DNA from 3 places in the Verminephrobacter eiseniae EF01-2 genome. Region 3 is predicted to be linked to each of the others. Evidence: predicted binding sites of a transcription regulator. Region 3 holds the regulator's gene; each other region holds the start of a gene.
What was found. The regulator sigma-54, encoded in region 3, starts transcription at its own class of promoters, with help from an activator protein. The targets are predictions, from matches to a motif close to TGGCANGNAANCTGCTTT.
Positions count from the first base shown of each region.

Region 1: VEIS_RS12615 (ANTAR domain-containing response regulator) is a predicted target of sigma-54. The motif match lies at 1,214-1,231, and genes of this name have one in related genera.
Region 2: VEIS_RS21340 (aromatic/alkene/methane monooxygenase hydroxylase/oxygenase subunit alpha) is a predicted target of sigma-54. The motif match lies at 1,907-1,924, and genes of this name have one in related genera.

Region 1 is NC_008786.1:2,927,499-2,930,745, reverse strand. It holds gene VEIS_RS12620 (CmpA/NrtA family ABC transporter substrate-binding protein) at 1-150, opposite strand, end outside; gene VEIS_RS12615 (ANTAR domain-containing response regulator) at 577-1,203, opposite strand; gene VEIS_RS12610 (Ig-like domain-containing protein) at 1,798-3,247, shown strand, end outside.
Region 2 is NC_008786.1:4,861,167-4,864,413, forward strand. It holds gene VEIS_RS21340 (aromatic/alkene/methane monooxygenase hydroxylase/oxygenase subunit alpha) at 20-1,690, opposite strand; gene VEIS_RS21345 (hypothetical protein) at 2,114-2,302, opposite strand; gene VEIS_RS21350 (NAD(P)-dependent alcohol dehydrogenase) at 2,517-3,247, opposite strand, start outside.
Region 3 is NC_008786.1:646,481-649,727, forward strand. It holds gene lptB (LPS export ABC transporter ATP-binding protein) at 1-605, shown strand, start outside; gene VEIS_RS02830 (RNA polymerase factor sigma-54) at 605-2,185, shown strand; gene VEIS_RS02835 (THUMP domain-containing class I SAM-dependent RNA methyltransferase) at 2,185-3,247, shown strand, end outside.

The sequences.
Region 1 (3,247 bases), 2.3 Mb from region 3:
GATGCCAATCCTGATTTCCTTCTTCTCGGGCGCGTCCGAACCCTGCGCATGCACCAGCGCGCGCAGCGCGGGGCTGACCCCCACGGCGCCCACGCTGGCGGCTTGCAGCACGGTGCGGCGCTGGAGGCTGGTTGGCATCGGGTCGGTCATTGCTCATCCCTTCATCGCTGGTGGCGTGAAAAACGAAAAGGCGTCCACACACCGCACTGGCCATGGCAAAGCCAGATGCGGGTGGGGACGCCTTTGTCCGGGTGCGGAGCCTTCCGGCTCCTGGACGGCACCGACCCGCCGTTGGGTCCATGCCGTCCATATGCTGTTCGTGTCGCGACCATGCGTTGGTCTCGCAGGGTGATTAGCAAACCGCGTGCCAGCATTGATCGAAGGCCAAAGGCCACTATCTCACCCGGTTTGGCACCCGGCTTGGCGCCCGACTTGCTCTGCTCTTCATAGCAACGAACACATGCGGATCATGCGCCCGTGGCCAGCGGGGGAATGGATGCCCGGGAAACGCCGGGCTGCACCGTATTTGTGCAGCGCACCATCAAGGGTGCCGGCTGCCAGTGCAGACCGGCACTGTCAGCCCAGCAATTCCATCGCGTCGAGCATGCGCTGGGCCACATCGCCGAGCTTGAGGCCCTTGTCCATCGCCGATTTGCGCAGCTTTTCGTAGGCCGCCTGTTCGCTCAGGCCCTGGCGCTGCATCAGCAGACCCTTGGCGCGGTCTATGGTCTTGCGCTCACGCAAGGCCGTGCGGGCATCGGCCAGTTCGGCGCGCAGCGCCTGTTCGTGCTGAAAGCGCGCCAGCGCCACATCCAGAATCGGGCGGATGCGTTGCGTGGACAGGCCGGCCACGATGTAGGCCGAGACGCCGGCGGCCACCGCGTCCTTGACCAGCGCGCGGTCCTCGTCGTTGGTGAACAGCACGATGGGCCGGCGGGCATCGCGAGTGGCCAGCACCACATGCTCGAGCGCATCGCGCGCATCGCTCTCGGCGTCGACGATGATCAGGTCGGGCTGCAACTGGGCGATCCGCTCGCTCAGAAAGACATCGGCGGGCAGCGTGGCCACCAGGTTGAAGTTGTTTTCCAGCAGCCCGATGTGCAGCGCCCGCGCGCGCTCGGCCTGCTGCAGGGCATGTTCGTCCTCAGGGTCGGCAACGGCCAGATCCGGGGCCACCACCACGATGCGCAAAGCCTGATTCATGCCGATGGCGTGTGCAATTTTTACGCCACGGATTTGCGCGCCGCGCAGCGGCAGCGTTCGGGCGCAAGCGCCCGATGGCGCTTGCGCTCAGGGCCATGGCCCGCCCGGAGCGCCGTGGCCCACCCGGAGGGTGGAGGCCACTGCCGGCGAAGCGCCGGTTTTGTTTTCAAAAGACCGCCGCCCAAGCCTCACAACAAACCCGCTTGCAGCGACACATGCGCCAGCGGACGCAGGCGGGGGCAGGCGGGCGCAGGCGGGCGTAGTGCAGCAACGGGGCCAGACCTGCGCCCTTGGCTTGCCACGCATGAAGCAGCGCTCGAACCGACGGGCATCGCGCAGTGGGAATACGCAGCCAAAGATGGGGTGCGAGGCCATGCCATGTGCCTGCGGCAACGCAGCCATTCTATAGTCATATGGACACACTGGACACTGAACAATAGATGTCCAAAATGCTATATTTAGGCATGTAACAGTGACACGAGCATCCATATGTTTCTCGTCCCCGGCTGAACAAGGGGCCTCGCCATGGCCCCGGCCACGATGGATGACCAAAGGCCCGATCAAGCAACCCACTTCCCATTCCAGGTATCCACCATGGCCAGCATCACACTCAGCGACAACGTTCTCAACGCCACAGAGACGGCCACCGTCACCTTCACCTTCGATGCCGACTATGCCCTGGCGCCAGCGAACATCACCGCCATTGGCGGCACGCTGTCCACCCCCGTCGCCTTCCCCCCCGGACAGTCCCGCGTTTGGCAAGCCACATTCACACCCGCCACAGCGGCCACACAGCGCGCCGACTGCACGATCACCGTGAACAACGATGCCGGAGGCGTGCTCGCACAGAGCAATTCCTTCACCGTTGACAACGTGCGGCCCGACATCATCGATTTCGATATACCCCCCGTCATCGCGAGCAGTGGAAACGTTGATGTGTCCTTCTCTATCACCTTCGACGAGCCTGTCGACGCCGCCAACCCCAGGATCTTTTCCTCCACCGGAGGTAGACATTCCTTTGGTACCTCCAGCAACGGTGGTCGCACATGGACCTACCAATGGTGGCCCAGGGTTACCGAGGGCAGGCATCCCATAGGCATACGTCTCCAATCTGTCAAGGACCTGGCAGGCAACGAAGCAACCAACAAAGGAGCCGACAGCTACCACGAATTCATCAGATTCGACTCTCAGAGACCCACCGTCAGCACCGTCTCGATGGCTGACAGGAACCTGAGCGCCGGCGAAGAAACCACCATCACCATCGTCTTCTCCGAGGCGCTCAATCGGACCAGCTTTACCACCGATGACCTGCGGGTGGCCCCCTTCAAGGGCCAGTTGTCCGACCTGCGCACCACCGACGGCATCACCTGGACGGTCAAGCTCAGGGCACCGGCCGCCTTGCCGGACGCAGATAACGGCGTATCGACGGGCAACCGGATCCAGATCAACATGGCCGGCATCGCCGATGTCCCGGGCAACACGGGCGCGGGCGGGTGGACGGACCTGGGCACCGCCGACACCGCCAGCTACCGCATCGACATCGCGCCCACCGTCACCGCCATCGATGTGCCCAGCGCCACCATCCATGCGGGCCAAGACCCCACCACCATCACCATCCATTTCAACAAACCTGTCACCGGCCTGACCAGCGCCAACATCGATCTGACCAACGCCAGCGGCACGCTGGTCAGCGGCCCGGCCAGCATAGACGGCCGCACCTGGATCTTCACTTTCAGCCCCACGGCCAACACCGATGACAGCAGCAACACCATCCGCATCAACCTCGATGGCATCACTGACGCCACAGGCAGCGCCGCCACCGACAGCGCCGCCCGCACCAGCGGCAACTTCAGCATCGACACCGTGCGGCCCACCGTCACCATCACGCTCGACGATTCCCGCCTGTGCGCCAACGAAACCGCCGTCGTCACCTTTGCCTTCAGCGAGCGCGTCAACGGCTTCTCGATGGACAAGGTGGATACCACCGGCGCCCAAGGTTCGCTCAGCGACCTGACCCCGGTCGGCACCGATGGCAGGGTCTGGA
Region 2 (3,247 bases), 1.4 Mb from region 3:
CCCGGACGACATCGCCGCGTCAGTTCACCGGATTGATTTTGAAACCGGCGCGGTACTCGGCGATATGCTTCTCACGCTGTTGCGGCGTCATGTTGCGCAGCAAAACGATGGGACTCTGGATCATGTGCCCGCGAACATGATCAAGCGTCCACATGTTCCTGTCGTCGAACCGCAAATGTGGCTGCGGCACCAGCGTCTTGCCATCGCTGCGCACGAAGCCGAGGTCCTTGATGCAATCGGCCAAATCCCAGCCGTGGTAGCACTCTTCCCATTCGCGGCGTCCGCTGAAGCGCCCCATGGCCGGCGTCGGCCGCCCTTCATATTCCGAGGCGAACGCCACCTTGTGGGTCCAGTGGCACATCTCCGAGCAGTAGGTGTAAATCTGGCCGTCGACCTCGTCGACCACGAAATCTTCACGGATCAGGCATGGCACCAGACAGCTCCAGCAGCGATGCGGGTACACGTAACCGCATTCCTGGTCGAACAGCATGTTCGTCTGGCCCGGAACGCTCTTTTTCGCATACCACTTCCAGAAGTCGCCGAATTCGGCGTACCAGCCCGGATATTTGTGCTCGAACCATTCGAAGTCTTTTTCGGTCTGCGCCTCGATGCGCCAGAAGTTGACCGGCCAGCCCACGGCAAAGAACTGCGCGACCTTGTGGACATAGTTCTGTTTGACGATGCGATCCCACGCGGCGACGATATCGTCATGGTGAATCTTGATGCCGTACTTTTCCAGCGGCAGCATGTAAGTGCGGTAGTAATCCTCATAAATCCACCGGTGCCACAGTTCGGCATACGATTCCTTGTTCTTGTCACGATCCACGGTGCCGTATTCGATGAAGGTGCCGATGGCCGCATCGACGATCGCGTGGTTTTGCCAGAAGGCGTAGCGCAGGTCGCGCTCGAGCAGCAGGTGATTGTCCGGGTCGTTGATGATCGACATCACGAGCGAATGGCCATTGCCGATGTGCCGGCTTTCGTCGGACTGCACCGATAAAAATACCGTCGGCAACGCATAGTCGCCATTGCGTGCCGCTTCCGACGGCATCGCGACAAACAGCGTATTGGTGAATGCCGTTTCGGCGACCACCTGCAGAAACACGTTGGCTGCGGTCACCGCATCGCCGGTGAGAAACCCTTCGGCGAACTGGCGCCCAATGGTGGTGGCGTAGCATTTGCCAAATGCCGCCTCGGTAATATCGAACCCGGCCGGGTCGATATAGTTTTCCATGTACCACTTCTTCAGATTCATCTGAATCGTCGAGTGCCGGAACTCATCGACCATCTGCATCGTGAAGCCGGTCCGCAGTTCTTCGCCGGGCGCGAGCCGTCCGAGCATCGCCATCGAACGTGCTGCCGAGATTTCGGGGAACGGGATGATCGCGAGAAACAGCTTCATCCACTCGATCCAGCGCGGCTCGACATTGCGGAACATATCGCCGCGCAGCGCCGCATCCAGCGCGCCATAGACGCGGTTGTCCTTTTCCTCCTGCATCGGAAAATACGAGCGCAGCACCTGCTTCATCGGATCGCGCGGCGCCTTGCTGATTTTGTAGTCGGTCGGGAAGGTCATGGCCTCCTGAACGTAACTGGGTGTCCAGCCGAGGTCGGCGATGCGGCGGGCCGCTTCGCCAATACTGATCCCTCGCTGGGAGGTGATCTTGTTGAGTGTCAATCCATCAGACATTGGTCTCTCCTTGTTCCATTTTCCATTTCACGACATCTGTCTTGCAGCGACCGATGGGTCTGCGACGCAACGGCGCGGAACGACGCGGATATGGCCGCGCCACGCCAACCTGAAAGTGGCGGGAGCAATTCAGAGGGCCTGTGTCCAGACCGGCTGCCCATGGGTGTGTCTCCTGCCATTTTCGTTTTGCGTTTCGGGACTGCAACGCTTTGTGATAGAGCGATAAACGTGCCAGGCAACTGCTGATTCAGGATGGATGAGGCCGGGCTGTGCAAACCGTCTTTTTCGCAACCATCGCTGTGCGTATTCTGTTGTGTTATGCGACATGCCTGCCCTATGGAACTGTCCGATATTGGGACGCATCCGCTGCCGAATACGCTGACCGCGCTCATGGGTTCGTGGATGACGGCAGCGGCGAGAACCTCAGGCGCCGACCTTTTCAGGGATCACACCGGGAAAGTGATCGCCCAACGGCTTGCCCTCGGCGACAAAGCGCACGGCGAGAATCATCGCACCCATGGCGAAGTCCTTGCCATAGGCCGCGATCATCGCATCTGTCAGCGCGCCCAAGCGCTCGAAGAACTGCTCTTTGGACGGGTATTGCTGGTTCATCATCGTCTCCTTCCGCGCGCATGATGGCTCGTTGCGCACTCATTCCGAACTTTCCGAATTTCTGAAACGAAACAACGGATCCAGCCAATGCAAAAAGAGATGGCGCCCGGGGTGCGCCGTCCCCCATTGGGGCAGCGGCACCACGCAAATCGACTCTCTGCGCACCTGGCAGCAGAGGCAACCGTCAAGCAGCCATTGATTCCCAGCCGATCGGCTACGGAATCAGCACTGCGCGGCCCTTGATCTTGCCGTGGTGCAGGTCCTTGAGCGCCTGGTTCGCCTCACTCAAGCGATATTCCCGGGTTGCCAGATGAACCAGTCCGCGATCGGCCAGTGCCATCAATTCGACCAGTTCGGGATAGGTGCCCACCAGATTGCCGACGATCGTCTTTTCGCTGGTAATCATGTCCATGGTCGGCAATTCGATCTTCCCGCCATAACCGACGATGTAATAAAACCCGCCATTGCGCGTCATGGCCAGGCCCTTGGCGACTGCATCGCCTTCGCCGACGAAATCGATGACCGCCTCCGCGCCGCTGCCTCCAGTCAACCCAAGCACGCTCTCGACTTCATTTCCATCGCCCTCGACGGTGTGGTGCGCGCCGCATTCCTTTGCAAGCTGCAGCGCGGTCTCGGAGCGATCGACGACGATGATTTCCGCCGCGCACAATGCGTTCAAGACCTGGATGCCGATGTGACCCAAGCCGCCGGCACCGATCACGACCGCAAACTGGCCGGGAAGCAGATGGCGCGACGCTTTTTTTGCAGCGCGATAGGCTGTGAGTCCGGCATCGGTATAAGGCGCGACATCCTTGGGCGCGAGCGACTTCGGCAGTCGAATCAGCGAGCGTTCGCCGGTCGACAGATACTGGGCATAGCCGCCATTGGCGTTGATGCCGGGAAATCGGCTGTCGCTCGCATGCATATCGTCACCGCGACGGCACG
Region 3 (3,247 bases):
TTTACATGCTCGTGGGGCTGGTGCGCAGCGACGCCGGCGACATCCGCATCGACGGCCAGTCCGTGGCCCGCATGCCCATTCACCGGCGCTCGCGCCTGGGCCTGTCCTACCTGCCGCAGGAGGCATCGATCTTTCGCAAACTCTCGGTCGAAGAAAACGTGCGCGCGGTGCTGGAACTGCAACGCGCAGCCGATGGCCAACCGCTCGCCCGCGAGACCATCGAAGAGCGGCTGACCGAACTGCTGCAAGAACTGCGCGTGGCCCCGCTGCGCGCCTCTGCGGCGCTGGCCTTGTCCGGCGGCGAGCGCCGGCGTGTCGAGATCGCCCGGGCGCTGGCCACGCAGCCGCGCTTCATCCTGCTCGACGAGCCTTTTGCCGGCATCGATCCCATCGCCGTGATCGAGATCCAGCGTATCATCGGTTTCCTCAAGGCACGCGGCATCGGTGTCTTGATCACTGACCACAACGTGCGTGAGACACTGGGCATTTGCGATCACGCTTTCATCATCAGCGATGGCCGCGTGCTCGCGCAAGGCACACCGTCACAGATCGTTGACAACGCCGAGGTGCGCCGCGTCTACCTCGGCGAGCATTTCAGGATGTGATGAAGCCCGGTCTGTCACTGCGCGTCTCGCAGCACCTCACACTGACCCCTCAGTTGCAGCAGTCGATCCGGCTGCTGCAACTGTCCACGCTCGAACTGACGCAGGAAATCGAGCAGATGCTCGATGAAAACCCGTTTCTCGAACGCATGTCCGACGAGGCCCCGCGCGAGGAGTTCGGCCTGGACAGCGCCGACACGCCAGCGCAAGCCGATGACTACAGCGCCGACGAAGTGCTCTTTTCCGCCGCAACCGGCAGCAGCGCCGAAGCGCTCCCTGACGCCGACACCCCGGGCAGCGCTGCGGACGAGCCCGACTGGGGCGGCGACGGCAGCGTGGAGATGGCGCCCAGCGATGCCGAATGGGGCGGCGACGCGCCGGCGAGCCAGCACAACGACGCCGAAGGCGACGGGATCGAAGCCACCGAACTGGCCCAGAGCGAAGAATCGCTGGCCGCTTTCTTGCACCGCCAGGCGCTGGCGCTGCGCCTGTCCGAAATCGACCGCGCCGCGCTGTACTTCCTGATCGAATCGCTCAACGACGACGGCTACCTGGAAGACTCGCTCGAAGAACTGGCCAGCGCCCTGGCCGGCCCGCAGAACCCGGAGCAAATCGAAGAACTGGTGCACCGCTTCACCGTCGCCCAACGCCTGCTGCAAAGCCTGGAACCGGTGGGCGTGGGCGCGCGCAATCTGGCCGAATGCCTGACGCTACAGCTCAACGCCCTGGCACGGGAGCGGGCGCCAGCCGCCGACCCGCAGACCGTGCAAACCGCCCTGCGCATCTGCCAGCAGCCGCTCCAAATGCTCGCCCGGCGCGACCTGCGCCGCCTGACCCAGGTCTGCGGCGACAGCCAGGAGGGCACCCGCGCCGCGATGGCCCTGATCGCCCGCCTGGAGCCGCACCCGGGGCGCCGCTTTGCCAATGTGCAGCGCAACGTCATCGTGCCCGACGTGATCGTGCGCAAAACCGGGCGCGCCAATGGGCGCGACGGCCGACAGCATTTCATCGTGCAGATCAACCCCGACGTGCTGCCCCGCCTGCGCGTGCACGATATCTACGCCGGCGCGCTGCGCGGCCACAGGGGCGGCGCAGGCCACCAGGGCATGCAGCAACGCCTGCAGGAAGCGCGCTGGTTCATCAAGAACATACAGCAGCGCTTCGACACCATCTTGCGCGTCTCGCGCGCCATCGTCGAGCGGCAGAAAAACTTCTTCACCCACGGCGAACTGGCCATGCGGCCGCTGGTGCTGCGCGACATCGCCGACGAACTGGGCCTGCACGAATCGACCATCAGCCGCGTGACCACCGCCAAATACATGGCCACCCCGATAGGCACCTACGAACTGAAATACTTTTTCGGCTCGGGCCTGGGCACCGAAACCGGCGGCAACGCATCGAGCACCGCCGTGCGCGCGCTGATCCGGCAATTCGTCGCTGCGGAAAGCCAGGCCAAGCCCTTGTCCGACAGCCAACTCGCCGACCTGCTCAAAGAGCAGGGCATAGAGTGCGCGCGCCGCACCGTGGCCAAGTACCGCGAGGCGCTCAAGATCGCGCCGGCCAATCTGCGCCGGACGCTTTGATGAACCCACTGCCGCTTTTCCTGCCCTGCGCCGCAGGCGTCGAGAACTACCTGGCCGATGAGGTGCACCGCATCACCGGCCTGACCGGGCAAGACCTGCTCATCGGCCGTGGCGGCGTGCTGCTGCAAGCCTCCTGGCGCGACGCGCTGCGGCTGAACCTGCACAGCCGCATGGCCCAGCGCGTGCTGGTGCAACTGGCCCAGCGCCCGTGCCGCTCGGAAAACGACCTGTACGCCGCCGCCAGCGACGTGGCCTGGGAACAGTGGTTCACCGCGCGCCAGAGCTTCAAGGTCGAAGTGACGGCCCAGCACAGCCCGCTGCCCAGCCTGAACTACGCCGGCCTGAAGATCAAGGACGCCGTGGCCGACCGCTTTCGCGCCAAAAGCGGAATGCGGCCCGACGTGGACACCCGGCGGCCCGATGTGCGCATCCACCTGCACCTGGCCGCCGACCAGGCCACGCTCTACATCGACACCTCGGGCGAGCCACTGTTCAAGCGCGGCTGGCGCGCGGACACGGGCGACGCGCCGCTCAAGGAAACCCTGGCCGCAGCCATGCTGGCCGCCAGCGGCTGGGACCCGCTGGGCCAGCAACCGACGCCGCTGTACGACCCCTGCTGCGGCAGCGGCACCATCGCCATCGAGGCCGCGCAAATCGCCTGCCGCATCCCGGCCGGCCTGCTGCGGCGCTTTGCTTTCGAGCAATTGCTGCCCTTTCAGGCCCCTGTCTGGACAGCGCTCAAAGACCAAGCCCACAGCGCGATACAGCCCGGCAGCGTGCCCATTTTCGGCAGCGATGTGGCCTTTCGCATGATCGACTTTGCGCTGCACAACGCCGAGCGCGCAGGCGTCGCCGCCGCCCTGCGCCTGCGCGGTGGCGATGCGCTCCAGCGCCAGCCCCCCTGCGCAGCGCCCGGCCTGATGCTGCTGAACCCGCCCTACGGCGAACGCATGGCCGCCGCCGGCAGCGCCGGGCGCAACGCCCACGAACGCGCCGCCGAGCGCGCCCGGGGCGCCAGCGTGGGCCGGCAAGCCGCCCATACCGACACCGAAGGCAACTTCT